DNA from 4 places in the Bacillus sp. Brlt_9 genome. Region 2 is predicted to be linked to each of the others. Evidence: riboswitches for the same ligand, from Rfam matches in the RefSeq annotation. Region 2 holds a riboswitch; each other region holds the start of a gene.
The links. Region 2 has a riboswitch for S-adenosylmethionine ahead of metK (methionine adenosyltransferase). Riboswitches for the same ligand answer to the same signal wherever they lie in the genome.

Region 1 (6,282 bases), on a different contig from region 2:
GTCCAGCTCCACCTCCTAGCCCTTCATGTCTAAGAACCTTCCGCACGAGAAGACAAAAAGCGTCTTCTGTGCGAAAGAACCTTAGCCAACAGGGCTAAGCAGTCGGTTCCGCTTTTCTTTATGATCCAGCTCCAGCGGCTAGATTGTTCGGTGGCTTCACTTCTTCCTGCAAGGCAAAAATCGCCTTTGCGTCAGAAGCTCCATCCCCCTCACAATCTAAACGAGCCGCTTGCGCTTTTCATTATGATCCAGCTCCAGCGGCTAGAACAGTCGGTCATTTCACTCCTTCACTTGAGGCAAAAGGCGCCTCTAGTTCAGGAGTTCCAATGCCCTCCTGTTCTAAACGAGCCGCTTGCGCTTTTCTTTTGCAAAAATAAACAGGAAACAACATGAAAATAACGAATATACTATATACTAAGTTAAAGGTTGTATAGTATATGGTGATCGGGTGATGACATATGATTTATGTGGAAAAAGTCATTATTGTAGAAGGTACATCAGATAGAAGAAAGATTGAATCTATTATTCGGGAACCGGTGGAAATTGTTTGTACAAATGGTACAATTGGTTTGTCGAAAATGGATGAGCTCGTTGATCAGTTTTTTGATAAGGAAGTGTATGTGCTAGTGGATGCTGATGATGCTGGAGAAAAGTTAAGGAAACAATTTCGCAAAGAATTCCCGCAAGCAGAGCATATTTATATTGATCGCTCGTACCGAGAAGTGGCAACTGCGCCATCTTCACACTTAGCAAATGTATTATGGGGAGCTGACATTGACGTTTATACAGAATATTTACGGTAAGGAATGATAGAAGTGATTGACTGGACAGGAGCCGAAGCAACAGCCCTAATAGAGAACGAAGAAAAAACAGTGTTATATGTATATACTCCAATGTGTGGAACATGCCAATTAGCAAAAAAGATGTTAACTGTCGTTGAGATGACAATTGAAGATTTGAAAATTGGAATGTTAGATTTAAATTATGCTCCGCATTTAGCGAAAGAGTATGGAATCGAAAGTGTACCGTGTTTACTTGTTTTTGAAAATGGGACACTCATGAAGAAGATATATGCATTTCATTCGGTTGAATATTTATATACGGAATTAAAGTAGGCGGCAAAGTTTTTGCCGCCTCGACATATTTCTCGGGAAATATGTCGAGAGGCAGGGTGGTTACAGTATTTGTCGAGCGAAAATAACAGGATTGCTCTTTAGTGAGAGGGAATGGTATGTGTAATAGAAAGTGATATGAAGGATGTGATTTAGGGTGAAATTATATTCTTTGCTGCAATCATTTGTAAATTATGCTAATGGTCAATATCATTTAGAGCCGCTTTTAAGACAAGGAGAAAAAACTGTTAATTTCCGCTTTGGAGATGAGAGTTGTTCGTTACAAATTTCAAGAGATTATATAGAGTTGCTACATGAGGAAAGAGGCACGGAGCAAATCGTTTGTGTAGATGAAGAAGATGTAAAACAATTGGTGAACGGAAATGTACGATTGCAAATGTTAATGAACGATGGGCGTGTACAATATTCGGGAACGTATCGAACGATGCTGTTAGTTGAATCGATGTTTCATATATGTAAACCGATGTCAGTAGGCGCTTAAAATTCTGAAGTTTCATTTTTTGCGAAAATTTCTGTTGACATGGTGTGTGGATGTTGATACAATTCAATTCATAAAATATAGACAATTTCATAAATTACAAATCAGACGAAAATGTAATCTGATTTCTCTTATCAAGAGAGGTGGAGGGACTGTGCCCTGTGAAGCCCGGCAACCGTCAACTTATGTTGAAATGGTGCCAATTCCTGCAAAGCAAATGCTTTGAGAGATGAGAGAGAGGGATAATGTTGTTATATACGCACATAAACCTTTCTGCTTCTCTAGAGCAGAAAGGTTTTTTTATTGTTTGAATGTGGAGGACATTCAAATAATAAAAGTAGTGATAACGGTGGACTACACGCATTAAACATAAAAAATTGCGGAGTCGATCCAAACAAAAAGGGGTGAACATCATGATCTTATTAGAAAATGTAAAGAAAATATATAAAGCAAAAAGCGGTGATGTCACTGCTGTAGATAATGCCAATTTAAAAATAGACAAAGGCGAAATATTTGGTGTTATCGGATATAGTGGCGCTGGGAAAAGTTCGTTAATCAGATTATTCAATCAGCTAGAGAAACCAACTTCTGGTCAAATTACAATTGCAAATCGCGTGATTTCAGCAATTACAGGAAGTGAACTTCGTAAGGCAAGGCAAGAAATCGGAATGATTTTTCAACACTTCAACTTACTTTGGTCACGAACTGTACGAGAAAATATCGAGTTCCCACTTGAGATTGCAGGTGTTGATAAGGCGAAGAGAAGAAAACGTGTGGATGAGTTAATTCATCTTGTTGGATTAGAGGGAAGAGGAGACGCGTATCCTTCTCAGCTGAGCGGAGGACAAAAGCAACGCGTCGGTATTGCAAGAGCATTAGCTAACAATCCACAAGTGCTTTTATGTGATGAAGCAACATCAGCTCTTGATCCAGAAACGACAGATCAAATTTTAGATTTATTATTAGATATTAATAAGCGTCTCGGTTTAACAATTGTACTTATTACACATGAGATGCACGTCATTCGAAAGATTTGTAATCGAGTAGCGGTAATGGAGAAAGGAAAGATTGTAGAAACGGGTCCAGTACTTGATGTATTTCGCAATCCGCAGAAAGACATTACGAAACGATTTGTACAGCAGTTAACGGATTCTGAAGATACAAATGAAACGATTGAAAGTTTAATTGAAAAGTATCCAGATGGTAAAGTCGTTCGTTTGCAGTTTATCGGTGAGGCTGTAGAAAGACCAGTGCTTCAAAGATTAATGCAACGCAGTGATATAGAAGTTAGTATTTTGCAAGGAAATATCGCACAAACGAATAACGGCTCTTACGGTAGTTTAGTCGTTCATTTAAATGGTGAGGAGACAGCGATTCAGCAAGCAATAGAGGGAATACATCAAGATCAAGTAGAGCTGGAGGTGATTGCACATGGATAAGTTACTCACAAATGTTGATTGGAATCAAATGTTAGAAGCAACTGGTGAAACGTTATATATGACGGCAATCGCAGCTCTTGCCACATTTGTTTTAGGACTAATTTTAGGATTGTTACTTTTCATGACGGCGAAAGATAATTTATGGGAAAACAAAACGGTTAATACAGCGATTGGAGCGTTCGTAAACATTTTCCGTTCGATACCGTTCATCATTTTAATTATTTTATTAATCCCATTCACAAAGATCTTGCTTGGAACAATTCTTGGAGCAAGTGCAGCACTTCCGGCTTTAATTATTGGAGCGGCACCATTTTATGCAAGAATGGTTGAAATTGCACTTCGTGAAATTGATAAAGGTGTAATCGAAGCTTCAAAAGCGATGGGAGCAAAAACAAGCACAATTATTTTGAAAGTGTTAATTCCAGAATCATTACCAGCGTTAGTATCTGGTATTACGGTTACGACAATTGCTTTAGTAGGCTATACAGCGATGGCGGGAGTTGTTGGTGCTGGTGGCCTTGGCACACTTGCCTATTTAGAAGGATTCCAACGAGGAAATAACGATGTAACAATCGTTGCGACAATTTGTGTATTACTAGTTGTATTTTTCATTCAGTGGATTGGTGATAGTTTAACGACTCGAATAGATAAACGATAATAAAAAACAGGAGGATGTTTCAAATGAAAAAATTATTACTTACAGCACTTATTTCAACTTCAATTTTTGGGTTAGCTGCCTGCGGTGGGAAAGATAAAGATGAAAAGAAACTTGTTGTCGGTGCTTCTAACGTACCGCACGCTGTTATTTTAGAAAAGGCAAAACCGTTACTTGAGAAAAAAGGAATTGAATTAGAAGTGAAAAAGTTCCAAGATTACGTGTTACCAAATAAATCGTTAGCGGATAAGGATTTAGATGCAAACTACTTCCAGCACATTCCGTATTTAGAAAAAGAAATGAAAGATAAAAAGTATGACTTTGAAGTAGCAGGAAAAATTCATTTAGAACCAATTGGTGTATATTCTCAAAAATATAAAAGTTTAAAAGAGCTTCCAAACGGAGCGACAATTATTATGAGTAACTCTGTTGCTGACCATGGACGTGGTTTAGCAATTTTACAAAAAGAAGGTATTTTAAAAATTAAAGACGGAGTAGATCCAGTTAAAGCGACGCCAAAAGATATTGCGGATAATCCGAAAAACTTAAAATTCAAAACAGATATCGAGCCGGGTTTATTACCACAAGTGTATAACAATAAAGAAGGCGACGCTGTTTTAATTAACTCGAACTATGCAATTGATGCGAAGTTAAATCCAGAAAAAGATGCAATTGCAATTGAAGGTGACGATTCTCCATACGCAAACGTAGTAGCTGTTCGTAAAGGTGATAAAGATAAGAAAGAGATTAAAGCTCTTGTAGAAGTACTACATTCTAAAGAAATTGAAGACTTCATTAATAAAGAATATAAAGGGGCAGTTGTTCCTGTAAAAGAATAATTGCTGCGGAAGGGTTGGTGTATGCTGGCCCTTTTTATAACTACATAATTATACGGGAGAAGGGGATATCATATGAAAAAGATTCTATTGTCAGTTGTTACAGCGCTGTCTGTATTTACATTAGCTGCTTGCGGAGGGAAAGAGGAGAATAAGCTTGTTGTGGGAGCTTCTAACGTGCCGCACGCTGTTATTTTAGAGAAGGCACAGCCGATATTAGAGAAAAAGGGTATTAAATTAGAAATTAAAAAATTCCAAGATTATGTGCTGCCGAATAAAGCGTTAGCGGATAAGGAAATTGATGCAAACTACTTCCAACACATTCCTTACTTAGATAAAGAAATTCAAGAAAAGGGATATAAAATTGTAAACGCAGGAAAAATCCATTTAGAGCCAATGGGCATTTATTCTAAGAAATATAAAAGTTTAAAAGAACTTCCAGATGGCGGGACAGTTATTATGAGTAATAACGTAGCAGAGCGTGGACGTATGCTAGCACTTTTACAAAAAGGTGGCGTTATTAAATTAAAAGAAGGTGTAGATGTTGTTAAGGCAACAGTAAAAGATGTTGTAGAAAACCCGAAAAACTTAAAGTTTAAAACAGATGTTGAACCTGGATTGTCACCGAAGTTATATGAAAATAATGAAGGTGACGCTTTATTCATTAATTCAAACTATGCAATTGATGCGAAATTAAATCCAACAAAGGATGCAATTGCGATTGAAGGATCAGACTCTCCATACGCAAATATTATTGCAGTTCGTAAAGGTGACGAGAAGAAAAAAGAAATTAAAGAGCTAGTAGAAGTACTACATTCAAAAGAAATTCAAGACTTTATTAATAAAGAATATAAAGGTGCTGTACTTCCGGTAAATGAATAAATATAAGGAAAGGACTGGAAAATTACCAGTCCTTTTTTCTTTATATAAATAAGAAGAAAGGTGTATCATATAAAGATGCAAGGGAAATACTTATATACATTTGTGAAAAAATTGTTACTTTTTTTCGTCGTTTGCGATATCATTTTATTTGATATAAGATTAGAATGAGAATAAAATGAGAATATGAACGTTTTAGGAATTTTTAAAATGTATATATAGGATTAATGGAGGTATTGAGATGGCTGGTTCTACATTAACGGTTAAAGACTTACACGTATCAATTGATGGCAAAGAAATTTTAAAAGGTGTAAACCTTGAAGTAAAAGGTGGAGAAATCCACGCAATTATGGGACCTAACGGAACAGGTAAATCAACTTTATCTTCTGCGATTATGGGTCACCCAAAGTATGAAGTAACAGAAGGTAGCATCATCATCGACGGTGAAGATGTATTAGAAATGGAAGTAGACGAGCGCGCACAAGCAGGTCTATTCCTAGCAATGCAATATCCAAGTGAAATTAGCGGAGTAACAAACGCTGACTTCTTACGTTCTGCAATTAATGCACGTCGTGAAGAGGGCGATGAAATTTCTCTTATGAAATTTATCCGTACATTAGATAAAAACATGGAATTCCTAGAAATGGATCCAGAAATGGCACAACGTTACTTAAACGAAGGTTTCTCTGGTGGAGAGAAAAAGCGTAACGAAATTCTTCAATTAATGATGATTGAGCCAAAAATCGCAATCTTAGACGAAATCGACTCAGGTCTTGATATCGATGCATTAAAAGTTGTATCTAAAGGTATTAACCAAATGCGCGGCGAAGAGTTCGGTTGCCTAATGATTACGCATTACCAA
Region 2 (6,282 bases):
TTCCAGCATACTTACTCATTGGCGATGCAGCTCAAATGTAATATGACCTAATTCCGGTAAAATCAATTTATTCATCGCAAGGCGAACTGCGCCGCTAGATCCTGGCATCGAGAAGACAACTTTGCGCCCAATTGTACCACCGATTGCTCTACTTAACATTGCGCTGCTTCCGATATCTTCTAAATAACTAATCATGCGGAACAATTCACCAAATCCAACAATTTCTTTATGTAATAGCGCTGATACTGCTTCAATTGTGACATCACGTTTCGTAATACCAGTTCCGCCATTTGTTAATACAACATCGACATCTTCCCTATGATAACCAGCTAACACTGCTTGCTGAATACTTTCTTTATCATCTTTTACAATTTCATAAGAGGTCACTGTATGGCCTGCTTCTTTTAACAATTCATGTAATAGTTGTCCGCTCTTATCCGTCTCTTCTGTACGTGTATCGGAAATCGTTACAATCTTGCAGCGCACTTCTTTTGGTGCTTGTTTTTTATGTTCATTGACACTCATTTTTCCTCTTCCTTTCTTAAAGACTTTTCTTCATTTTATCATACATATCTTTACACAATTATGTATGAAGCCGATGATGCATCATGATACAATATAAGTATACTAATCCACAAAAAGGAAAATAAAAAAACATTCTTTCTTATCCCCCTAGACTTCACATCATTAGCTAACCTTTAACTTTTCTTATATTTTCTACATAGTAGAATTCAGTTTTTAAAATTGCACTACCAAATAAATCGGAGGTCTACATATTATGGAACTATATAAAAAATTAACAACAACATTCATCCTCTTATTCGTCGCTTCCATTACTGTCGGCTTTTCTCTAAAAGGCGCAATTCCATACGCTACATTAGTAAGCATTATATTCGCAACACTATTTTTACTAAGCAGTGCCTTTTGCGCAGGTAAAGCACGTCAAATGAAAGGATGATTACATATGTTCAAGAAGAAACCAATCCATTGTAAATCATGCAAAAAAGAAATACAAACGTATGAAAAAGCATGGATTCATATGCCATTTCCGGCAAGCGGAATGACGAATATGAAAAAGTATATTGAGCTAGATGGCGAAGTGTATTGTAACTCATGCATTCAAATTATAAGTAAAACGAAATAAAAAAAGCTTTGCGCTCACCGCGCAAAGCTTTTTTTCATATATTATAGACCAGCTTGCTCTTTTAAAGCTGCAGCTTTGTCTGTACGTTCCCATGTTAGATCTACATCAGTACGTCCGAAGTGGCCGTAAGCTGCTGTTTGTTTGTAAATTGGGCGACGTAAGTCTAGCATTTTAATAATACCAGCTGGGCGAAGATCGAAGTTGTTACGAACTAGTTCTACTAGTACGTCTTCAGATACTTTACCAGTGCCGAACGTATCAACTGAAATTGATACTGGTTGTGCTACACCGATTGCGTATGCAAGTTGTACTTCTGCTTTGTCAGCAAGACCAGCTGCTACGATGTTTTTCGCAACATAACGAGCTGCATATGCTGCTGAACGGTCAACTTTCGTTGCATCTTTACCAGAGAATGCACCGCCACCGTGGCGAGCGTATCCACCGTAAGTATCAACGATGATTTTACGTCCTGTTAAACCAGCATCACCTTGTGGTCCACCAATTACGAAGCGGCCAGTTGGGTTAATGAAGAATTTCGTTTCTCCATCCATTAATTCTGCTGGAACGACAGCTTTAATTACATGCTCTTTTAAATCGCGATCGATTTCTTCCCATGTAACATCTGGATGATGCTGTGTAGAAATTACGATTGTATCTACACGTACCGGTTTACCATTTTCATCATACTCAACTGTAACTTGCGTTTTTCCATCCGGACGTAGGTATGATAATGTATCATCTTTACGTACTTCAGTTAAACGGCGAGCTAATTTGTGAGCAAGCGAGATTGGAAGTGGCATTAACTCTTGTGTCTCATTACATGCGAAACCAAACATTAAACCTTGGTCTCCTGCACCAATTGCCTCAATCTCAGCGTCAGTCATTTGACCTTCGCGTGCTTCTAGCGCTTGGTCAACACCCATAGCGATGTCAGCAGATTGCTCATCGATAGATGTTAAAACTGCACAAGTTTCTGCATCGAATCCGTATTTTGCGCGTGTGTAACCAATGCCTTGAATTGTTTCACGAACGATTTTTGGAATATCTACGTAAGTAGAAGTCGTAATTTCCCCCGCTACCAATACTAAACCAGTTGTTACAGTTGTTTCACAAGCTACACGTGCATTTGCGTCTTTTGATAAGATCGCATCTAAAATTGAATCAGAAATTTGGTCACAAATTTTATCTGGATGTCCTTCAGTTACAGACTCAGATGTGAACAGATGACGTTTTTTTGTCATGTGGTAAACCTCCCTACAGTAATTGTATATATTGTACGGAACTCATCCTTAATTTGCCACAAATTGCGACATACATTTATTCTCCCACACAAGCATACAGAAAAACCTTTCCCACTTTACATAGAGGAAAGGTTTAATTTGCTACTTGCATACTGCTTTTTGCCCTTCGCTCTTATCGTTCGAGACCTGTAGCCTCGCACAGGTTTTAGCACCTATTCACCTGTATTTACCACTACAAGTGAGGTTGCTGGGCTTCATCGGGCCTGTCCCTCCGCCAGCTCGGGATAAGAGAGTATCCGTCCCAACCTATACTAAAGAAATGATATTCATTTGTCAATTAATATTCACATTTTCCTGAAAGTTTTTCTCAATACGCCTGAAATGAAATATTAATAAGGAAATAATGCATTCACACAAACAAAAAGAAATAAATAGTATACATTATTTATATAATTGTGTTATACTATTGTTGGGGATTACGAGAAATATTTCATTAAATGAAAAGGATGGTATATAAATATGAGTACTGTGAATGTCCAAATTGGTTTACACGAATTATTGAACGGAAGCAATGCACAGATTCAACTAAGTGTTCCGCAATTAGTGGAAAAAGTATTAATGCGAAATGAAGGGAAATTGACTTCTACTGGTGCCGTTTCTGCTTCAACAGGAAAATATACAGGACGTTCTCCTAAAGATAAATTTATTGTGAAAGAAGCATCGGTTGCTGACAAAATTGCTTGGGGAGCAGTGAATCAACCGATTTCTGAAGAACATTTTAATAAATTATATACTAAAGTTTTAGAATACTTAAAAGAAAAAGAAGAGTTATTCGTCTTCAATGGATTTGCAGGCGCTGACCGCAATTACCGCCTACCAATTCAAGTTATTAACGAATATGCATGGCACAATTTATTTGTACATCAATTATTCATTCGTCCAACTGAAGAAGAATTAACAACTCATGAATCAGAGTTCACAATTGTTTCTGCACCGAATTTCAAAGCTGATCCAGCTGTTGACGGTACAAACTCTGAAGCATTTATTATGGTTTCATTCGAAAAACGTATCGTACTAATTGGTGGTACAGAATACGCTGGAGAAATGAAAAAGTCAATCTTCTCTATTATGAACTTCTTACTACCTGAACAAGATATTCTTTCTATGCATTGCTCTGCAAACGTAGGTGAAGAAGGCGACGTAGCACTATTCTTCGGTTTATCTGGAACAGGTAAAACAACATTATCTGCTGATCCAAACCGTAAATTAATCGGTGATGATGAGCATGGTTGGTCTGATAACGGTGTATTCAATATTGAAGGCGGTTGCTACGCAAAATGTGTAAACCTTTCTCACGAGAAAGAACCACAAATTTTTGATGCAATCAAATTTGGATCTGTTTTAGAAAACGTTATCATTAATAACCAAACGCGTATCGCAGACTACAACGATACTACTTTAACAGAAAATACTCGTGCTGCATACCCTATGCATGCGATTGACAATATCGTACTGCCAAGTGTTGCTGGACACCCAAATACAATCATTTTCTTAACTGCTGATGCATCTGGCGTATTGCCTCCAATCAGTAAGTTATCAAAAGAGCAAGCTATGTATCATTTCTTAAGTGGTTACACTAGTAAACTAGCAGGAACAGAGCGTGGTGTTACATCTCCACAAGCAACATTCTCAACTTGCTTCGGTTCACCATTCTTACCACTTGATGCATCTCGCTATGCTGAAATGCTTGGTGAAAAAATCGAGAAACACGATGCGAAAGTATTCTTAGTAAACACTGGCTGGACTGGTGGCGAATACGGCATTGGTAAACGTATGAACTTAGGTTATACTCGTGCAATGATTCAAGCTGCATTAAGCGGCGAACTTGCGAAAACTGAGACAGCTAAACATGATATCTTCGGTCTTGAAGTTCCACTTCACGTACCAGGTGTACCTGACGAAGTGTTAATGCCTGAACAAACTTGGGCTGATAAAGCTGCTTACAAAGCGAAAGCAATCGAACTTGCGAGCGAATTCAAAGAGAACTTCAAAAAGTTCGACAGCGTGTCTGAAGATATTATTAACTTAGGCGGTCCAATCGCTTAAGTACAAACTTTCTGTTGGAATAACCCTTTTTACTCATATGAATAAGTGTCGTGTAACCGTAAAGTTTCGCGTACTCACCGACAAAACCCAATGCGGCTTAACGGTTATACACACTTACATAAAAAAGAAGCTTACGTAAAAAACGTAAGCTTCTTTCTATATCTTATATAAAGTGAAACGTTAATCTCTTCATCTGTGACTTACTTTGTTAAAATACAGAAAATTCACTTTATAATCGTTCGTTTTTAGTTTTTTTATGATACAATTTACATATACAGGAAAGGATGAGATCTATGAAAAATTTTTCTCATACAGGAAAAATTTTATTCAGTTACGGAGCGATCCAAATATTTTGGGGACTTGTGATGCTTAACGTTAATTTATTTGAGCATACAAGTGAAACGATAAAATACATTATTCTAATTACCGGAATAGTTTGTTGCATTGTATCTAACTTTTTTAAAGAACATAAGAGTCATATTAATACGTGATTTCATGTTAACTTATTGGAAGCTGAAACCTGTATTTTATGCAAAGTTTCACTTCCTGTTGTACGATCCATCACCGAATCAATAATCCCAGAGTAAGCCCATTTCCATACAGACAAATCACGCTTTCGAACATATAAAGTATATCCCTACTCACTACATCCTTCTGGTTTCACATCGCATGGGGCTAAAACAGGCCCTGACCGCTTCTATCCCTCGCTGGATCCTCTATTCCATCCAGAAGAGGCTTTTTATCTTTTTATCTTTTTATCTTTTTAACTCTTCGTTAATTCTTTCTCATCTTTCATACTATAGTATCCTAAATTCACAACAATTAAGAAATAACCGCCCATAATCCCTACTGCAAATGCCCACATAACCATATGGTGCTCAATTTCGTACATAATAATAGCACCCAAAATAGCAGCGGCAAAACGGTTAAACATACCGAGCGTCGGTGCTTTCGTTTTCTTTACGATACTATCTCCAAGCTTCTCAATTCGTCTTCCTAAAAGCCAAACACAGTACATACTTACGATAAGTCCAATTCCTGCACCTAGAAAATGTGCTGAAAACGGTGTTAACATCCATCCTAGTAAAAGAAAACCTAGTAAATAATACGATTGAATTTTAAACGATCTTAATGACATACTAATCATGCTGTTCTCCTCTTCCGTAATTTTTATCTATCCAACAAGAAATTCTTTTCAAGTCTATACTGCTTACATCCATTTCACTCAAATTAAAAACAACATAAACAGTACGTTTATGTTGTTTAAATGTTTTTAGGAAATAATATTATACAAGATTTCAAAGATCATCCCCCCATAATTTGTGACGTTTTTCCAAACATTTTTCGTCCATTTATGAAAAAAGTGATATCAATCTATGAACATACGGATATGATGTAATAAGCACACAAATAAAGGGGGCGTCTAATGATTTATTTTTTAATGGCTCTCATTCACCTCATTATCCCTGCACTTATTGGACTTTCATTGTATTGGTACACGAAAAACCACAGTATTTTCTACGCTGTCCTCGGTGTCCTTCTTCCGGGTATTATCCTTATCACTCTCTTCCGTATTCCATTTTTAAACTTAATTCCACTTATTACTGCAATCTTATTTCTCGTCTTCTTACCAAAAATAAAAAAATAGGAAAGCAGATCATAGGTGATCTGTTTTCCTATTTTGATATAGATTCCTCCGCAATAGAATGCACTTTTATTTTCTCCGATTTCACAAACCATAGACCGAAGAAAATAATAATTCCACCGATTATTTGTTGAAACGATACATAT
Region 3 (6,282 bases), on a different contig from region 2:
CTAAAACCAGCTAGTACAACTCCTGTAGTAGCAGCGAAATTCATGGAAGTATTAGAAGAAGCTGGCTTACCAGCTGGCGTAGTAAACTTTGTTCCAGGTAATGGTTCTGAAGTTGGTGACTACTTAGTAGATCACCCTCGTACACGTTTCGTGAGCTTCACTGGATCTCGTGATGTAGGTATCCGTATTTATGAGCGTGCAGCAAAAGTAAACCCAGGCCAAATTTGGTTAAAACGCGTTATCGCTGAAATGGGTGGTAAAGATACAATCGTTGTTGATAAAGAAGCAGATCTTGAATTAGCAGCTAAATCTATCGTTGCATCAGCATTCGGATTCTCAGGACAAAAATGTTCTGCATGTTCTCGTGCGGTAATCCATGAAGATGTATACGATCACGTATTAAATCGTGCTGTTGAATTAACGAAAGAATTAACAGTTGCTAACCCAGCTGTATTAGGTACAAATATGGGTCCTGTTAATGACCAAGCTGCATTCGATAAAGTAATGAGCTATGTTGCAATTGGTAAAGAAGAAGGTAGAATCTTAGCAGGTGGTGAAGGAGACGATTCTAAAGGCTGGTTCATCCAACCAACAATCGTTGCTGACGTTGCAGAAGATGCTCGCTTAATGAAAGAAGAAATCTTCGGACCAGTAGTAGCATTCTGTAAAGCAAAAGACTTTGATCATGCACTTGCAATTGCAAACAATACAGAATACGGTTTAACAGGTGCTGTTGTTACTAACAACCGTGACCATATTGAAAAAGCACGTGAAGACTTCCACGTAGGTAACTTATACTTCAACCGTGGATGTACTGGTGCAATCGTAGGTTACCAACCGTTCGGTGGCTTTAATATGTCTGGTACAGACTCTAAAGCTGGTGGCCCTGACTACTTAGCACTTCACATGCAAGCAAAAACTACTTCTGAAACTTTATAAGAAATAGTAGAAGAGATCTTCGCAGTCTGCGAAGATCTCTTTTTTTGAAAAATTTTTTATATGTGGATTAACATAGTAATCAGTAGAAAAACTAATAAAGTAATAAGGTTTACTTCAGCAAAATGAGGTATATTTATATTTGCTGAATAGATTCTCTTTAAAGACAAGAAAAGTAGGTGAACAAAGTGGGAAAATATCAATTGGATTACAAGAGTCAGGTAGCTGTGGCAAAGTTTCATGAAAAACAGACGCCTGCCAAATTTGATAAAAAGCAGCAAATTGAAAATTTGCGTGCGGAGTATTTGAAAAAGAAGCAAAAACAAACAGATAAATAATAGGAGAGACTAGTTAATTTGAATTTAAAGAACTTACCGAATATTACCATTTAGTAAGCGGAACTAGCTAAACCCTATTCATATCGGGATAAACATGTAAATAGAAACAAAGCAACGAGAAAAGTTGACGTATTAGTCGCATTTTTTAGTATTCATTTTAAGGATTTCCTGTATAATACAATTTGAAAGAAAATCTATGGTTTGACAAGAAACACTCCTTTCGGTTTTGCTCACTGAAGGGAGTGTTTTTTTGTAGCTACAAACTCCGCTGTACTCATTACATTTGCATATACGCCATTTAAACTAGCCAAAATTGTGTTATGAATATAAACGGCTGGTATAGTAGCATTCTTAAAAGAAAGATCTTTTGTAGCACAAGCATCATGTATAACGGTACATTGAAGGCCGAAATCAAAAGCAGCTCTTACGGTAGCATCGATACACATATGAGTCATCATCCCGCATACGACGACGTGCTCAATGTCTAAACGTTGTAGTTGTTCTAGAAGATCGGTGTCGCGAAAACTATTTGGATAATGTTTGAGTATAACGGTTTCTTCTCTAAGTGGGCGTACGCTTTCATGAATATGTACACCTTCTGTATTGGGTAGGAAAAAAGTAGCGTCATCTTTAATTGCTACATGTTGGATATGAAAAATAGGTTCGTTTTTCGTTCTAAAGAATTGTAGTAGCTGACTAGCATATTCGCTTGCTTCTACTGGATTACGCAATTCCATTTTTCCATGTGGAAAATAATCATTTTGAATATCAACGAGTAAAAGAGCTGTTTTCATATATTTATCTTCCTCCGATTTCATATTCAAATAATGGTATTCAATTTATCCGACATTAACGGGCAGTAAAACTCCCACCTCAAAATTCGGCTGGAGCAAAGAAGTTAGGTGGGAGATCAACTGTCCGTAAATGTCCGATTGGTGATGGCTAATAATCAGTGGGGGATGAACAAAACCCCCACTGATTAAAGTTTCACTTTATAGAGAGGATTCTCCTTTTAAAAAAATATGAAGGAGAAGAATTTTACATAACTTTAAAAACCAATATTATATTGTCATTTTTTATTTGAAAATTTTAATAGAGGAATAATTAATATTTTTCTAAAAAATGTATTGACTCTTATTATTCTGAGTTCTATAATGAGAATTAATTAAACGACAATTAAATCGATACATTCTTATCCAGAGAGGTGGAGGGACTGGCCCTACGATACCTCAGCAACGGGTTTTTAATACCGTGCTAACTCCAGCAAGCCTTATAAAAGGCTTGAAAGATGAGAAGATGTGACCGAGTACATATGAGTGCTCTCCTTCTTATCTTTATGTTTGATAAGAGGGAGAGCACTTTTTATTTTACCTCGAAAGCTCTACTTCAAGTTTTTACAGCATATAGGAGGGAAGAAAATGATTTCTTTTAACAACGTAAGTAAAGTATATGAATCAGGTGGGCAATCTGTTCATGCGGTGGAAGATGTAACATTATCAGTTGAGAAGGGCGAAATTTTTGGCATTATCGGTTTTAGTGGAGCTGGAAAGAGTACGTTGTTACGCCTAGTAAATATGTTAGAGAGACCGACGGCAGGGACGATTTCAATAGATGATAAAGATATTACATCACTATCGACGAAGGAATTACGGAAGCTAAGACAAAGAATCGGGATGATTTTTCAAAGTTTTAATTTATTTAATTCAAGAACAGTGTTTTGGAATATCGCGTACCCATTAAAGTTAGCGAAAGTACCAAAGAATGAGATCAAAGAAAGAGTAAATGAACTGCTGAAGTTTGTAGGATTAGAAGATAAAGCAGACTATTATCCAGAGCAACTATCAGGTGGCCAAAAACAACGTGTTGGCATTGCTAGAGCACTTGCAACATCACCGGATATCCTTATATGTGATGAGGCAACGTCAGCTCTAGATCCAGAAACAACGACAGAAATTTTGAACTTACTAAAGAAAGTAAATCGAGAATATAATGTAACAATTCTTCTTATTACACACGAAATGCATGTTGTGAAAGAAATATGTCATCGTGTAGCTGTAATGGAGAAGGGTAAAGTTATTGAAGAAGGAAAACTGTTTGACGTTTTCACACAACCGAAAACAAAGACGACTCAAAACTTTGTGCGTTCTATTATTAATGATCATTTGCCAGAAAGTGTTCTAGGGAAAATTCAAAATGGTGGACAGATTTATCGCTTAACATTTACTGGTGAAGAGACAGGGCAGCCAGTACTATCATATATCGCGAAAAATTATAACGTCGATGTAAACGTACTGTATGGAAATATTATTGAACTTCAAAATGTGCTATTTGGAAATCTACTTGTAGAACTGCAAGGTGAGCAGAAAGAAGTTCAAAAAGCATTACAACATCTAAGACTACAAGTGCAGCTGAAGGAGGTAGAAGCTCATGCGAGTTGATTGGAGTATATTTTGGCCCCGCATAGTAGATGCGACGGGGGATACCCTCTTAATGGTAATTGTAACCCTTATATTTGCTACAATTCTTGGTATACCTCTAGGTTTACTATTATATGTAACGAGGAAAGGAAACTTTTTAGAAAATAAATGGGTCTTTTCTATTCTTAATATCATTATTAATACAATTCGTCCGATTCCATTCATCATCTTCTTAGTAGCTTTAAGCCCACTAACAAGAAGTGTTATTGGAACGACGATTGGAACAGCAGCAGCAATTTTCCCAATGACGTTAGTCGCGTCGATTGGTATTGCGAGAATGGTTGAAACAAATCTTGTTTCTGTTCCGAAAGGGGTAATTGAAGCAGCACAAGCAATGGGTGCTTCACCAATTAGAATCGTATTTGAAATTCTTGTGCCAGAAGCGTTAGCACCATTGATTTTAGGAGTTACATTTATGACAGTTGGTTTAATTGAATTTTCTGCAGTTGCTGGGCTTGTCGGTGGTGGCGGTCTTGGTGACTTAGCAATGACATATGGTTATCAGCGCTTTGATACATCAGTTATGTTCGTAACGGTCGTTTTACTTATTATTCTCGTACAGGTAGCTCAAAATTTAGGAAACTACTTTGCGAAAGTCTTTTTACGCAGATCATAAAAAGGAAGAGGGGAAAAGAAAATGAAGAAAATTTTAGCATTTGCATTATCAGCAATTGTAGGGATTTCAGCGTTAAGCGGCTGCTCAAGTGGAGACACAGGGGCAGGAGCTAAAGAAAAAGTAGTTCGCGTTGGTGTAACTGGAACGGATGGAGACGCTTGGGAAATTTTGAAGAGGAAAGCTGAAAAAGAAGGAATTAAAATTAAACTGGTTGAGTTCTCTGATTACACAACGCCAAATAAAGCGTTAGCTGATGGAGATATTGAACTAAACTCATTCCAGCATATTGCTTTCTTAGAGCAATTTAAAAAAGAGCATAAGTTAGATATTACAGCTGTTGGTACAACGCAAATTGCACCAATGGGCTTATACTCTGAAAAATATAAGAAGGCAAATGAAATTCCAGATGGTTCAGAAATTGCGATTCCAAATGATCCAACGAACCAAGCGCGTGCATTAAAACTTCTTGATGCAGCTGGATTATTAAAGCTTAAGAAAGACTTTGGCTTATTCGGAGATCCAAGCGGCATTGCTGAAAATCCGAAGAAGTTAAAAGTTACACCGGTTATCGCACAGCAAACACCTCGTGTATTAAAAGATGTAGCAGCTTCAGTTATTAATAACGGTGTTGCTGGTCAAGCTGGATTAGATCCAGCGAAGGATCCAATTTTCTTAGAAGATCCGAAGAATGAAAATGCGAAGCCATATATTAATATTTTCGCAGCTCGTACAAAAGATAAAGATGATCCAACGCTGAAAAAAGTAATTGAACTATATCATTCAAAAGAAGTAACAGATGCAATTAAGAAAGAAACAAATGATGGTTCCATTTCAGTAGATCTTTCACTTGAGGAGCTTGAAAAAATCGTAAAATAATTATCGGGTTTAACGACTAATAGTAGGAACCCCTCCGCTGTTAGTTCGTTCAACATATAAGCTACTTAACAAACAAACCCTAATTCTGTACCTTCCAATTCTGTATAACGTAGAATCCAATGTTTGTTAAGTAGAGTAATGGACCAGGAGTTTTCCTGGTCTTTTTTTATGAATGAAAGTAGCTAGCGAATAGTAAGGTAATCCAAATTATAATAGGATAAGAAAATAAGCTGAAAATGAGTGTAATTACGAATTTCTTTTGATCAATTAAGTGTTTTTGGGATGAAAAAAAGAAAATTGAAAAGATGAAAATGAAAGCTGCCGATATTACGCCAGGGTTATAGGAACGGTAAATGAAAAACAAAATAATATGTTGAACGGAGTTGAAGAATATAGCCCCTTGTATAAAGATAACCCAGTATATAGAAGACAAGAAGTTTAGTTGATATAGAAAGACGATAAGTAAGACAAAGATTGTTAATGCGGAAATGGCAATGAAAAATTGTTGGCTTGTTATAAAATGAATTGAAAATTGATTAGCAAGATATTGTGGCATTTGGAAAGATTCTTCAAGGTTATGAATGAAAAATAACAAGGGAATAATCCAAAGCATAATAGTGGAATGTTTTTTCATCAACTTACATCACTCCAATATGGAGATAGAAAGCCTACAAAGGCCCTCTATCCAAAGATGTTCATTCAATTATGATACTTTTTAAATTATCTTCATGATGCTCTCGTTTTTTCGGATAAACAGCTAGCTCCTCTTGTAAAATATTTAGCATTTGCTTAGCTGATTGCTGGATTGGTGCAGGTAACTCTTCTAATATATGCATACCGAATTTTATTTTTGTACGAATTACCTTCCTTAGCAGTTCCTCATGCATGCACTACACCTCCAAATCGAATGTTAAGTACATCATCTTCAAACTTTGCTCCTTGAATAGAAAGGTGTGTTAACGTTTTGGGTAATGTGATGTTCCGCTTAACAGAACCAGCACGAATGATTAGCTCATCACCTTTTTGATTTAATGCAAGT
Region 4 (6,282 bases), on a different contig from region 2:
TGAAATTGGTGCTGTATTATGTTATCTATTTATGGCCAGAAGAAGTGAAAAGCAGTTTGAAATGCAACAAAGACAAAATTTAGAGGCTTAAATTATAAAAAAGAGCTGATTCAAATACATTTTGAATCAGCTCTTTTTTCATTTCTTTGAAATAATGAATGCAGCTTCGCAAGTTGATGCAAAAGTTATTTGCAGAAAGTGACGATACTGTGACAAAAATGTAGGCATGTATATTAAGGTATCGTCTTAAGTGTAAAAAGTAGGATGTTCTCGGTATAATAACAAGTGGAGATATAAGAAACTATAATGAGTAGTAGCTGTAGATAAAAGGAGAAGAAGAGATGAAGAAGGTTTTGGGTATTGCTGTAATGGGAAGTATGATCCTTTTAGCGGGATGTAATGGAAATAAAGATACGAAAGAACCGAAAGAAAAGGTAGAGCAATCTACTGAGCAAACAGAAGAGATGAAAGAATACCGTGCAGTACATGAAAAATACGATATGAAAATGAATAAAGAAATTAATAAAGCATTACAGTTATGGGAAGTGGCAAAAGAAAAGGGCGGTAAGGAAATAACGAATGCTAAATATAAAGAAGACGTGCAGAAGGTAACAACGGGCATGTTAGAAGATATAGATCACATACGTAAAGAAATTCGTGTGCCGAAGTCGAAAGAACAAGAACATGAAATGTATGTTGGTTTCTTAAATGAAGCAGAACAAGCGATGAAAAAATTACAGAAGTTAGCTAAAGAAGAAGATTCATCTTTGATTCGTGATATAGAAATTAATTTTTCAACAGCATCGACATACTATAAACGTTTTCAAGCAGAAACGAAAAAATAACCTTGCGCACGCGCAAGGTTATTTTTTCTTCTTACCATCTCCGTCTTCATCCTCGGATACTAATACCTTCTGTTCTTCGTGAAATTCAGAAATGGTTTGACCGGTAATATTATCGAATGGAGTATAAAAAGAAGTGATATGTTTCTTTTTAATAAAGAGTTTATAGAAGCCGATGATGACAAGTATAACGATTGTTAAGGGTAATCCTATAGTAGCAAGAAGTAAGGGATCCATCTTATAACTCCTTTAACAGTATTTCTTTTTAGTATAAGTGAAAACTATAATTTCGATAAATGACATTAAAAACTGATTTTTCTAAATATATCCAATTTGATTGACTTTTCATTTTTTCAGAATTATAATTCGAAATATACAATTTGAACCAAATAATAATATAGCAATTTACTTATCCAGAGAGGTAGAGGGACTGGCCCTATGACACCTCAGCAGCGGGTTCTGTAAGATGAACACCGTGCTAATTCCAGCAAGCAAGTCTTGAAAGATAAGTGATGGGCCTTCGTTTATTAAGCCTTGATCTTATTTTTTAAGATCAAGGCTTTTTGTATTTTAAGAAGCGGAAAGGTAATAGGAACAAATATGTCATTAAAACAAAGTAAATTCATTTGTTTAGGGGGTTATTGAAGTGTATGTTATTAAAAAACTATCGGTTATGGTTTTCACGCTATGGGTCATTACGACAGTAACATTTTTGATTATGCATATTATTCCGGGGGATCCATTTTCATCAGATGCGAAAATCTTTCCTGAAGAAGTGATACAAAACATGAGAGCGAAGTATCACCTCGATGAACCGTTATGGAATCAATATGTCGCTTATTTAGACGGCGTAGTTCATTTTGATTTTGGTGAATCTGTTCAATCCACAGGTCAAGGTGTATCAGAAATTATAACGACAGGATTTGGTCCTTCAGCGATTATTGGTTTACAAGCACTTATTATTTCATTATTAGTCGGAATTGCAGCAGGTACATTTGCAGCCCTATATCATGGGAAAGTAATTGATTATAGTGTGAGCTTACTTGCCATTCTCGGTATATCTATTCCAAGTTTTATTTTAGCACCATTATTTATACAAGTATTTGCTATACAGTTTGAACTGTTACCAGTAGCGTCTTGGGGCACATTCGAACATACCGTATTGCCATCCTTCGCATTAGCGTTAGGGCCAATCGCGGTTATTACGAGATTTGTTCGCTCTAATATGATTGAAGTATTGCAGAGTGATTATATTAAATTAGCAAGAGCGAAAGGTATACCAATTAAGAAGATTATTATAAGGCATGCCCTTCGAAATGCAATTGTTCCAGTTCTTACATTTGTTGGGCCTTTAATGGCTGGACTTTTAACAGGGACTTTCGTTATTGAAAAAATATTTTCCATTCCTGGTCTAGGAAAATATTTCGTAGATAGTATTTTTAACCGGGATTATCCGGTCATTATGGGAACGACGATTTTCTATAGTGCATTATTAATTTCTTGTATTTTCATTACAGATATTATTCACCGTATTGTTGATCCACGTATTCGTTCTATTACGTAAGGAGGGGGGACATTTAAATGGGAGCTTATGAAATCAATAAACAGTTATTAACGAATGAAGAGAAAAAAGAATTAACGATAAATAAAGAGCAGCAAACAATTAGCCGAAAGAAGGAAGTGTTTCGCAAGTTTATATCAAACCCTATAGCAGTTTTAGGGGCAGTGACGCTATTACTAATTATTATTTTCTCACTAATTGGCGAAAGTTTAACGTCATTTACTGCGAGTGAACAAGTGAAAGAAGCAACTAATTTACCTCCTAGTAGCGAGCATTGGTTCGGAACCGATGATTTAGGAAGAGACATATGGGCGCGTACTTGGGCTGGTGGGAAAATCTCGCTAACAGTTGGATTGGTAGCAGCAGCGCTAGACATAGGGCTTGGTGTACTGATCGGAGGATTTAGCGGATATGTAAGAGGGCGTAATCGTCTTGGAACGTTAATAGATGAATGGATTATAAGAGGGATTGAAGTGTTATATGGTATCCCATATTTATTAATTGTTATTTTACTATTGATCGTGATGAAACCAGGACTTTTTACAATTATAATCGCTCTTGCATTAACAGGTTGGATTGGCATGGCACGCCTCATTAGAGCCCAAGTCTTGTCTTTAAAACAAAGAGAATTTGTTATCGCAGCAGAGCGGTTAGGTACGTCTCATATGAAAATTATATATGGACACTTAATTCCAAACTTAACAGGCATTATTATCGTAAATTTATCATTTACAATTCCGGCAGCTATTTTCTCAGAATCATTTTTAAGCTTTATCGGACTCGGAGTGCAATCACCAGCGGCTAGCTGGGGAACGATGACGAACGATGCACTCGGGACATTGCTAAGCGGAGAGTGGTGGCAATTATTCTTCCCGGCAATCATGATTGCACTCATCATGTTCGCATTTAATGCAATTGGTGATGGCTTACAAGATGCAATTGATCCAAAAATCGTAAAACAGAATCGAAAGGAGAAAAAACATGGGACAGCTCTTATCTTTAGAAAACGTAACGTTAGCCGTTGAAAAAGAGAATAGTAAACAAGCAATTGTGAAGCATGTTTCCTTTTCTATTAGTGAAGGTGAAATAGTTGCGCTTGTAGGAGAAAGTGGCTCAGGGAAAAGTGTTACAGCACAATCTATTATCGGCTTAAATCAAGAATCAATTCATATTGATGATGGAAATATATCTTTTGAATCAGAGGAATTAACGAATCTACAAGAATCAGAATGGAATCAAGTTCGTGGGAAGGATATTTCTTTTATCTTTCAAGATCCACTTTCATCTTTAAATCCGACGATGAAGGTGGGAAGGCAAATTACAGAAGTGATTTTGCAACATGAGAAAAAATCGAAAAGAGAAGCAAAAGAAATTGCAATTAACTTATTAAATGATTTAGGGATACATGAAGCAGAGAAACGTTTTGAACAGTACCCACATCAATTAAGCGGAGGTATGAGGCAACGTATTTGTTTAGCAATTGCATTTGCTTGTCACCCAAAGCTCGTTATTGCAGATGAGCCTACAACTGCATTAGATGTAACGATTCAAAAACAAATTATGGGGTTATTAAAAGAGCGAAAAGAAAAACAAAATACGAGTATTTTATTAATTACACATGATTTGGCGCTTGTACGTGAAGTAGCAGATCGAGTAGTTGTGATGTACGGGGGACGTGTTGTTGAAAAAGGGACGATACAAGAAGTAATAGGTTCACCGAAGCACCCATATACGAAAAGTTTATTGCAAGCAATTCCGAATATGGATGATGCTGAAAAGGTACTTAGAGCAATTGAGGGAACAACACCATCAATTGAAACATTGAACAGCTTTGGGTGCCCATTTGTAAATAGATGTCCAGTAGCAATACAAGAATGCATTCATCGTTTCCCAGAGAGAACAACATATTCCGCGGAACACAGTTCACATTGTTGGCAGCATGTTCTAGAGCATAACCAAGCGAAATCAAAAGAGAAGGTGAATGCCTCATGAAGACAGATTTAATTACTGTAAAGCAAGTAACGAAGACGTATGGAAGTAAAAAGAAAGAAATAGCAGCGCTAAAAGAAATATCACTTTCTATCCCGAAAGGAACAACACTTGGCATTATTGGAGAAAGTGGTTCAGGAAAAACGACACTTGGTAAGCTCATAGCTGGGATTGAGAGTCCAACGTCTGGTGAAATTGATTATAACGGTCAAGTTGTTCACAAGTTGAAGTCAGCTCATAAGCGAGATTTCTTGCAGAAAGTACAGTTCATTTTTCAAGATTCAACAGCCGCATTAAATCCGCGCTGGAAAGTACGCGATAGCGTAACAGAAGGCTATATTTCATTCGGTTTAGGCGATAAAGGGCTGAAAGATAAAGTCGCAGGTGATGCACTAGAACGTGTTGGACTAGATAGACGATATATTGATCGTTACCCGCACGAATTTAGCGGAGGACAACGTCAACGTATTGCTATTGCAAGGGCGTTATTATGTGAGCCTGAGGTATTAATTCTTGATGAACCAATTTCTGCGTTAGATGTTTCATTGCAAATTCAAGTTGTACATTTACTGCAGAAAATTCAAAAGGAGCAAGGTTATACATATTTATTTATCGCGCACGATTTACCGATGGTTCACTACTTATGTGAAAAAGTGGCTGTCTTATATAAAGGAGAACTTGTTGAATTTGGAAATACGGATGAAGTGTTCCGTAATCCACAACATTCTTATACAAAAACATTATTAGCGTCAACACCAAAAATTTCGGGTTAAAGGAGAATGTAGGATGAAGAAGTTTTTATTATTTGTCATTATGACCGTATTAGCAATTACTTCTGTCGCTTGTGGTAAAAAAGAGGCACAAAAGGCGAGTGCTGGTAAAGGAGAAGGGGATAGATTAGTAACGAATATTGGTAGCGACCCATATACACTCGATTCCGCTATTGCAACAGATAGCACGTCAGGTTATGTAATTGGACATTTATTCTCAAGCTTATATACGCAAGATAGCGATGGGAAATATCAAAATGAATTAGCAGAGAAAGAAGAAGTAAATACTGAGGGAACTGAATATACAATTCATTTAAAGAAAGATATTAAATGGTCAGATGGTTCTCCTATTACGGCAAATGACTTTGAATTTGCATGGAAGCGATTGTTAAACCCAAAAACGGGTTCTATGAATGCGACAGAAATGTATTTTATTAAAGGGGCAGAGGCATATAATACTGGAAAAGGTGAAGAAGGCCAAGTTGGTATTCAAGTTGTTGATCCTCAAACATTAAAGGTAACACTTGAGCACCCAGTGTCTTCTATTAAACAAAAATTAGCGAGTTCATTATTTATTCCATTATCTAAAAAATCAATTGATGATAATAATAAATTAAAAACAGATCCAAAAGAGTTAATTACGAACGGACCATTCACGTTAAAAGAATGGAAGCATAACCAAGCAATTACAGTGCAAAAAAATAAAGAATACTATGATAAAAAGGTAACATTAAAAGAAATTGAGTTTCGTATTATTCCAGACTCTAAAACAGCTTACCAATTGTACAAATCAAAAGAATTAGATTTACTAAGTAGCTTACCACAAGAAATGATTGAGAAAGAAAAAGGAAATAAAGAATATAAGCGTGTTGCAGGATTCTCATCTTATATTTATTCGTTTAACGTAGAAAAAGAGCCATTCACAAATGCGAAAGTGCGTAAAGCATTCTCATTAGCAGTTGATCGTAAGTTCATCGTTGAAAAACTGTATAAGAATAATGCACAAGAAGCAAATGCATTCGTTCCAGAAGGAGCAAAAACACAAAGTGGCCGTGATTTCCGTAAAGAAAAAGGTGGTTACGTTAAATTTGATCCAGCAGAAGCGAAAAAGTTACTAGAA

Region 1: linked by a shared signal. The riboswitch ahead of VF726_RS30485 (methionine ABC transporter ATP-binding protein) and the one ahead of metK (methionine adenosyltransferase) in region 2 are both predicted to bind S-adenosylmethionine.
Region 3: linked by a shared signal. The riboswitch ahead of VF726_RS24525 (methionine ABC transporter ATP-binding protein) and the one ahead of metK (methionine adenosyltransferase) in region 2 are both predicted to bind S-adenosylmethionine.
Region 4: linked by a shared signal. The riboswitch ahead of VF726_RS28930 (ABC transporter permease) and the one ahead of metK (methionine adenosyltransferase) in region 2 are both predicted to bind S-adenosylmethionine.

The regions. Positions count from the first base shown of each region.
Region 1 is NZ_JAYJLO010000019.1:15,491-21,772, reverse strand. It holds gene VF726_RS30500 (toprim domain-containing protein) at 459-803, shown strand; gene VF726_RS30495 (thioredoxin family protein) at 807-1,115, shown strand; gene VF726_RS30490 (hypothetical protein) at 1,270-1,614, shown strand; SAM riboswitch class I at 1,740-1,847, shown strand; gene VF726_RS30485 (methionine ABC transporter ATP-binding protein) at 2,025-3,050, shown strand; gene VF726_RS30480 (methionine ABC transporter permease) at 3,043-3,708, shown strand; gene metQ (methionine ABC transporter substrate-binding lipoprotein MetQ) at 3,732-4,544, shown strand; gene metQ (methionine ABC transporter substrate-binding lipoprotein MetQ) at 4,617-5,423, shown strand; gene sufC (Fe-S cluster assembly ATPase SufC) at 5,662-6,282, shown strand, end outside.
Region 2 is NZ_JAYJLO010000002.1:104,740-111,021, reverse strand. It holds gene VF726_RS06765 (molybdenum cofactor guanylyltransferase) at 1-19, opposite strand, end outside; gene VF726_RS06760 (MogA/MoaB family molybdenum cofactor biosynthesis protein) at 16-525, opposite strand; gene VF726_RS06755 (hypothetical protein) at 779-958, shown strand; gene VF726_RS06750 (hypothetical protein) at 965-1,144, shown strand; gene metK (methionine adenosyltransferase) at 1,186-2,385, opposite strand; SAM riboswitch class I at 2,555-2,676, opposite strand; gene pckA (phosphoenolpyruvate carboxykinase (ATP)) at 2,905-4,491, shown strand; gene VF726_RS06735 (hypothetical protein) at 4,785-4,982, shown strand; gene VF726_RS06730 (ATP synthase subunit I) at 5,255-5,638, opposite strand; gene VF726_RS06725 (hypothetical protein) at 5,918-6,139, shown strand; gene VF726_RS06720 (DMT family transporter) at 6,168-6,282, opposite strand, start outside.
Region 3 is NZ_JAYJLO010000008.1:23,293-29,574, forward strand. It holds gene pruA (L-glutamate gamma-semialdehyde dehydrogenase) at 1-939, shown strand, start outside; gene VF726_RS24515 (hypothetical protein) at 1,125-1,274, shown strand; gene VF726_RS24520 (cysteine hydrolase family protein) at 1,505-2,068, opposite strand; SAM riboswitch class I at 2,464-2,569, shown strand; gene VF726_RS24525 (methionine ABC transporter ATP-binding protein) at 2,693-3,712, shown strand; gene VF726_RS24530 (methionine ABC transporter permease) at 3,702-4,367, shown strand; gene VF726_RS24535 (MetQ/NlpA family ABC transporter substrate-binding protein) at 4,389-5,243, shown strand; gene VF726_RS24540 (HXXEE domain-containing protein) at 5,410-5,877, opposite strand; gene VF726_RS24545 (DUF3926 domain-containing protein) at 5,939-6,130, opposite strand; gene VF726_RS24550 (ArsA family ATPase) at 6,123-6,282, opposite strand, start outside.
Region 4 is NZ_JAYJLO010000014.1:24,654-30,935, forward strand. It holds gene VF726_RS28915 (multidrug effflux MFS transporter) at 1-91, shown strand, start outside; gene VF726_RS28920 (hypothetical protein) at 342-845, shown strand; gene VF726_RS28925 (DUF3951 domain-containing protein) at 864-1,079, opposite strand; SAM riboswitch class I at 1,249-1,354, shown strand; gene VF726_RS28930 (ABC transporter permease) at 1,489-2,406, shown strand; gene VF726_RS28935 (ABC transporter permease) at 2,424-3,428, shown strand; gene VF726_RS28940 (ABC transporter ATP-binding protein) at 3,385-4,395, shown strand; gene VF726_RS28945 (ABC transporter ATP-binding protein) at 4,392-5,165, shown strand; gene VF726_RS28950 (peptide ABC transporter substrate-binding protein) at 5,179-6,282, shown strand, end outside.